Linked DNA regions of Roseobacter denitrificans OCh 114. The protein of the gene in region 2 binds, or shares a complex with, the protein of the main gene of each other region. Links are inferred from orthologs where the notes say so. Each region holds a gene or a part of one and is shown on either strand. Other genes may lie near its edges. The genes, in order: tig and rpsG.

Region 1 (3,147 bases), 950 kb from region 2 along the record:
ACCTCTATTTTCTGCTCTATCTCTTTGCGCCCCGCACGGCCCACCGGGTCGTCGCCTACCTCGAAGAAGAAGCGGTCATCAGCTACACGCAATACCTCGAAGAAGTCGATGCAGGCCGGGTTCCAAACATAGAAGCCCCGCAGATCGCCATTGACTACTGGAAGCTGCCCGCCGACGCACGCCTGCGGGAAGTCATCGTGGCCGTGCGCGCTGACGAAGCGGGCCACCGGGACCGGAACCACGAAATGGCGAACGAACTGGCGTCATCCGCCTGACTGTTGCACGGCCTCCCCTGCGATCGGCGGAGGCCGTGATCCTCTGCGCGGGTGTCAATCGTCGGTGGTCATGAGCTTCCAGATCGCCGCGCCGATCGCTGCGCCGATCAAGGGAGCCACCCAAAACAGCCAAAGCTGCGTCACGGCGGGACCTTCGGCAAACAGCGCAACACCTGTTGAGCGGGCCGGGTTGACCGATGTATTGGAGACCGGGATCGAAATCAGGTGGATCAAGGTCAATCCCAGACCAATGGCAATGGGCGCAAAGCCAGCCGGTGCACCTGAAGACGTGGAACCGAGGATGATAATCAGGAAAAATGCGGTCAGCACAATCTCGACAACCAAAACAGAGATCAGTGAATACCCCTGCGGCGAGGCCTCGGCATACCCGTTTGAGGCAAAGCCACCAACCCCTTCAAACCTGGCGCCGCCAGATACGATCATGAACAAGACCGCGGCTGCGAGGGCAGCACCGGCCACCTGGGCTGCCCAATAAGGCAAGAGATCCTTGCCATCAAATCGTCCCCCGATCAGCAGACCGAGCGACACCGCCGGATTGAAATGACCGCCCGAAATATGACCCACCGTATAGGCCATCGTCATCACCGTCAGGCCAAATGCGAGGCTCACCCCGAGCCAGCCAATACCCACATCAGCCACACCGGCGGCCAGAACGGCACTGCCGCAACCACCGAACACCAGCCAAAACGTGCCGAAAAATTCGGCCATCAGTTTCTTTGTCATTGCGCACCTCTGTTCAAATCAAATGATTGGTGCGTTCAACCTTAAACTGAATGAATTTCAAATCACGACGGTAAAATTGAAAAAACCGGCGTCATTTCTGACACCGGTCTCATCAATCAACGCAAATCGCGTGTTTTACTCTTCTTCAAGCGCTTCGACAGCTTTCTGCAGATCGTCCTTGGACACTTCCTTTTCGGTGACTTTTGCACCTGCGAACACGTGATCGACGACCTTGTCTTCGAAGATCGGGGCACGCATCTGCTGCTGCATCTGCTGGTTTTGCTGCACGAACTCAAAGAACTGACGCTCCTGACCGGGGTACTGGCGCGCCTGGTTCATGATCGCCTGGCTCATCTCCGCATCCGTCACTTCGACCTTGGCCTTCTGGCCGATATCGGCCAGCAACAACCCAAGACGCACGCGGCGCTCCGCGAGCTTGGTGTGTTCTTCGGTCGGCGTGATTTCCGGATGATCGTGTCCCTGCACATCCGGGTTTTCCTCATGCCAGAGTTGGTGCGCAATTTGGCCGGCTTCTGCGCTGACCAGTGATGGCGGCAAGTCAAAGTCGACGATGTCATCAAGGGCATCCAGCAGGGAACGCTTCATGATCGCGCGTGCGGCACCGGCATATTCCGCCTCCAGACGCTCTGCGATCTGACCCTTCAGGGCCGCGAGGTCTTCGGCGCCGAACTTCTTGGCCAACTCGTCATCGATTTCCGCCGGAACGGGTTTCTTGACCTCTTTGACAGTGCATTCGAACACGGCTTCTTTGCCGGCAAGGTTTTCCGCCTGGTAATTCTCGGGGAAGGTCACGGTGACCGCTTTCTCTTCCCCGGCCTTGACGCCCACAAGCTGCTCCTCGAAACCCGGAATGAAGGAATTTGACCCGAGCACCAGCGGGTAATCCTCCGCCGCACCGCCGTCAAAGGCCTCACCGTCGACCTTGCCGAGGAAGTCCATGACGATCTGGTCGCCGTCTTTCGCCTTCGAACCCTTCTTGCGGTTCTCGAAATTCTGTGCGGTTTCTGCGAGACTGCCCAGCGCTTCGTCAATCGCGGCGTCATCCGCCTTGACGGTCATTCTCTCAAGCTCAATCGCTGAAAAATCAACATCGGGGATATCGGGAAGCGCCTCGTAGGACATCGACACCTCGATGTCGTCACCCTCTTTCCAGTTCTCGTTGGTCATCTTGACCTCGGGCTGCATGGCAGGGCGATCCCCGGACGACGTGAAATGGTCGTTCATCGCACCATCAATGCTTTCCTGCATTGCTTCGCCCATGACCTTTTGGCCAAACTGCTTTTTCAGCAGCGCCATCGGCACCTTGCCTTTGCGAAAGCCCTTCATTTCGACTTCGGGCTGGGCTTCTGCCAGCTTCTCGTTGACCTTGGCATCCAGTTCAGCCGCGGTGACCTTGATGGCATAGCCGCGTTTCAAACCTTCATTCAGCGTCTCGGTGACCTGCATATGTGCTCCATAGGGTAAGGCGCGCCAGACAGACGCGGATATCAAAATTTCCGCTGTTCTATGTGCGTCGCAGCCAAGGTGCAAGAGGCTGCGCACCGATAAAGTCCAAAGGCTGATCGGCCTGAGAAAACATCCTGGTGCCAATGCTTCATTCAAAGGTATGCCACGTAGCCAGACACCGCGCTCGCGAGGCCCCGAGAACCAACAGAAACACCGCAGCGCTTCAGGAAAGCGCTTATCCTGCGTATCCCGCCACGACCTGCAGAAGCCTGAATGCGGTGGCCGCGTCATTTTCCACAACCGCCAGAAACTCTTCTGCACCAATGCGCAACGCCAATACGTCGGTTTTTGCCCGCATCGTGAGCGCGCGCGGCTCATTGCGGATGAGGCCCAATTCCCCCACCAGCTTGCCCGGCACGACCGTCGCAATCATCGCCTCAGGCCCATCATCATCGGGTTTCACCAGAACGGCTTCGCCAGACAGAACCATATAGGCACCATCCGTAGGCTCGTCGCCTTTATTGAAAATCGTATCCCCTGCATCGGCCTCAAACCACTTGGCTCCGAAGGCAAGCAGGCGCAACTGGCGACGGTCAAGGCCCGAAAACAGATCGGTCGCTTCGAGCGCCCGCAGTTTACGTTGCAAATCGGCGCGAGCGGC
Region 2 (3,186 bases):
TGACTTCGGCCTCTTTCGAGATGGTCTCGCGATAGGCAACCTGTGGCGCACCGATGTTCGCCTCGACCTTGAATTCGCGCTTCAGACGGTCGACGAGAATGTCGAGGTGAAGTTCGCCCATGCCTTTCATGATGGTCTGACCGGATTCAAGATCCGTTTCCACCCGGAACGATGGATCTTCTGCTGCCAGACGCGCGAGGCCCTGAGACATCTTTTCCTGGTCGTTCTTCGTTTTTGGCTCAACCGCAATCTCGATCACCGGATCGGGGAAAGTCATGGTTTCCAGAACCACCGGATCGTTTTGCGCACAAAGCGTGTCACCGGTTGTTGTGTCCTTGAGACCCGCCAATGCGATGATGTCGCCCGCAAACGCCTCGTCGATCTCTTCACGGTTGTTCGAGTGCATCATCATCATCCGACCGACGCGCTCTTTCTTGCCTTTGGTCGCGTTGAGGATGGTGTCACCCTTGTTCATTGTACCCGAATAGATACGTGTGAACGTCAGCGAGCCAACAAAGGGGTCGTTCATGATTTTGAACGCAAGACCGGCAAAGGCCATGTCGTCATCCGCGCGGCGCGCGATGTTACGGGTTTCTTCTTCGTCACCCGGCTTGAAGCCCATGTAGTCAACCACGTCGAGCGGGCTCGGCAGGTAGTCGATCACAGCATTGAGCAGCGGCTGAACGCCTTTATTCTTGAAGGCAGAGCCGCCCAGAACCGGCACGAAGTGCAGCGCCAGCGTGCCCTTGCGCAGCAGAGCGCGCAGGGTTGGCACGTCGGGTTCGTTGCCTTCCAGATACTCCATCATCGCATCGTCGTCTTCTTCGACGGCTGCTTCGATCATCTTGCCGCGCCATTCTTCGGCCATGTCCTTGAGACTGTCACGGATTGGTGCCTTCACCCAGGACGCGCCAAGGTCTTCGCCCTGCCAGAGCCATTCTTCCATGGTCACGAGGTCAATCAGACCTTCCAACTCGGTTTCCGCACCGATTGGAATGCCGACAGGTACAGCACGCGCACCGGTGCGGTCTTCGATCATTCTGACGCAGTTGAAAAAGTCGGCGCCGATTTTGTCCATCTTGTTGACGAAAACCATGCGCGGAACCTTGTAACGGTCGGCCTGACGCCAAACCGTTTCTGTCTGTGGCTCAACACCGGCGTTTGCGTCCAGAACACAAACCGCACCGTCGAGCACCGCCAGAGACCGCTCGACCTCGATGGTGAAGTCAACGTGGCCGGGCGTGTCGATGATGTTCAGTCGGTGCTTTGGCGAGTCCGCAGTCGTACCATCTTCGGTGCGCTCCCAGAAGGTGGTGGTCGCAGCGGATGTAATGGTGATCCCGCGTTCCTGCTCCTGCTCCATCCAGTCCATCGTGGCCGCACCATCGTGCACCTCACCGATGTTGTGGGATTTGCCCGTATAGAACAAGATGCGTTCGGAACAGGTCGTTTTGCCGGCATCAATATGGGCCATGATGCCAAAGTTGCGGTAGCGGTCGAGCGGATAGTCGCGTGCCATTGGGCTGCTTCCTCAGGATATCTAAAAACGGTTGAATGCGCCCCCAGACGGGGCGCGAAATGTGCTTACCAGCGGTAGTGGCTGAAGGCTTTGTTGGCGTCTGCCATCTTGTGCGTGTCTTCGCGCTTTTTCACCGCGGTGCCGCGTGACTGGACAGCATCGAGCAATTCACCCGCGAGACGCTCTTCCATGGTGTTCTCATTGCGCGAACGGGCGGCTTTGATCAACCAGCGAATGGCCAGCGCCTGACGACGCTCGGGGCGGACTTCGACGGGCACCTGATAGGTGGCACCACCAACACGACGCGAGCGCACTTCGACAGAGGGCTGGATGTTGTCCAGCGCTTCGTGAAACACCTCGATGGGCGCACGTTTGATTTTCGTCTCAACGCGGGTCAGCGCGTTGTAAACAATGGTTTCTGCGACTGATTTCTTGCCATCAATCATCAGGTTGTTCATGAATTTCGTCAGGACCAGATCACCATATTTGGCATCGGGCAGGACTTCGCGTTTTTCGGCTGCGTGGCGACGGGACATATCTTATTCCTCTTACTTCGGACGCTTCGCGCCGTATTTCGAACGACGTTGCTTACGGTCTTTGACGCCTTGGGTATCCAGAACACCACGCAGAATGTGGTAACGGACACCGGGAAGGTCCTTGACACGGCCGCCACGGATCAGAACCACAGAGTGTTCCTGAAGGTTGTGGCTTTCGCCCGGAATGTAGCTGATGACCTCAAAACCGTTGGTCAGGCGAACCTTTGCAACTTTCCGCATCGCGGAGTTCGGCTTTTTCGGTGTGGTTGTGTAGACGCGCGTGCAAACGCCGCGCTTTTGCGGACACTCTTGCAAGTGCATCGATTTGGATCGTTTGATTTTAGGCTGCCGCGGCTTGCGGATCAGCTGTTGGATGGTTGGCATTCCGGCTTTATCCCCGTGTTGCTCACATATGTGTACACGGGACGGCCCCGTGCGGTTTCAAATTTACACAGCTCACGCGTCCATGAGCCGCCCCTTGCGCAAAAAGCGCGTTTATTTCTTGCCGCACGACTGCGACAACAAAAAAACCGCCTCCGCTTCCGTACCGAGGAAACGACGCGGTGGGTTAACAGAGGATCGGGCCGATAGGGGGCCGGATCGTGACCACTTCAGTATGATGTCAGCGCAGATAGGTGTAATACCTGCCCCGAGATAGCGCGCGTATAAAAGGAGTCGCAAAGGGTGTCAACAGCTTGCCTGAAGCCGTGAACAGGTTCTGACGGGTCGCCGAAGGATGGCTGACTTAGCTGGCCGCCATCAACTGGCGCTCACGGTAAAACGTAAACAATCCCGTTGCAACAATCAGACCTGCCCCAAGGAAGGTCAGCGGCGACGGCCAGTCCCCGAAAAACAACCATCCCAGAACCAGCGCCCAGATCAAACCGGTGTAGCGGAATGGCGCGATGAAAGACACATCCCCCGCCCGCATCACATGCACCGAGAAGAAGTAACCGCCAATAATAAAGACCGCAGCGGCCAAAACCATGCCGCCCAATTGGGGGGTCACAGGTGCCCATTCGGTGAAGAGGCACGCAAGACCGGAGGTCACCAGCACGGAAAAGGACGCGGCGAAAGTGACCAGCAAGGACGGGACACGCGCCGACATACGCCTTGTCGAGAGGTCGCGCA

Evidence for each region.
Region 1: the proteins of rpsG (region 2) and tig are in contact, whole or in part, in a crystal structure (PDB 3GTY), measured with the Thermotoga maritima proteins. The link is inferred for Roseobacter denitrificans OCh 114 from one-to-one orthologs. Residues at the interface, in WP_004081843.1 of Thermotoga maritima: Lys34, Lys52, Lys55, Glu59, Arg62, Gln63, Glu66, Asn67, Lys69, Val71, Arg95, Ala109, Lys110, Lys111, Gly112, Arg113, Pro114, Glu117, Glu121, Ile124, Ala125, Tyr127, Asn128, Asn129, Thr130, Gly131, Lys135, Asp139, Arg142, Met143; in WP_004081061.1 of Thermotoga maritima: Glu122, Val124, Val129, Leu130, Tyr133, Glu188, Gly259, Ile262, Tyr263, Glu266, Ser270, Glu273, Gln274, Glu277, Arg308, Gln311, Ile312, Ser315, Tyr316, Glu325, Arg329, Arg336, Leu363, Phe366, Trp367, Arg373, Leu377, Arg381, Leu384, Glu387.

Annotation. Positions count from the first base shown.
Region 1 is NC_008209.1:2,915,595-2,918,741, forward strand. The notes cover bases 321-3,147. They hold tig (trigger factor), read right to left. Parts: upstream 2,487-3,147; coding sequence 1,155-2,486; downstream 321-1,154. Other genes in these bases: aqpZ (aquaporin Z), read right to left, coding at 330-1,019; RD1_RS14015 (cyclic nucleotide-binding domain-containing protein), read right to left, coding at 2,722-3,147. In the rest of the region: RD1_RS14000 (alternative oxidase), read left to right, coding at 1-275. UniProt on the Bacillus subtilis protein: Involved in protein export. Acts as a chaperone by maintaining the newly synthesized protein in an open conformation. Functions as a peptidyl-prolyl cis-trans isomerase.
Region 2 is NC_008209.1:3,868,022-3,871,207, forward strand. The notes cover bases 321-3,186. They hold rpsG (30S ribosomal protein S7), read right to left. Parts: upstream 2,056-3,186; coding sequence 1,585-2,055; downstream 321-1,584. Other genes in these bases: fusA (elongation factor G), read right to left, coding at 321-1,519; rpsL (30S ribosomal protein S12), read right to left, coding at 2,068-2,439; RD1_RS18375 (DMT family transporter), read right to left, coding at 2,801-3,186. In the rest of the region: more of fusA, read right to left, coding at 1-320.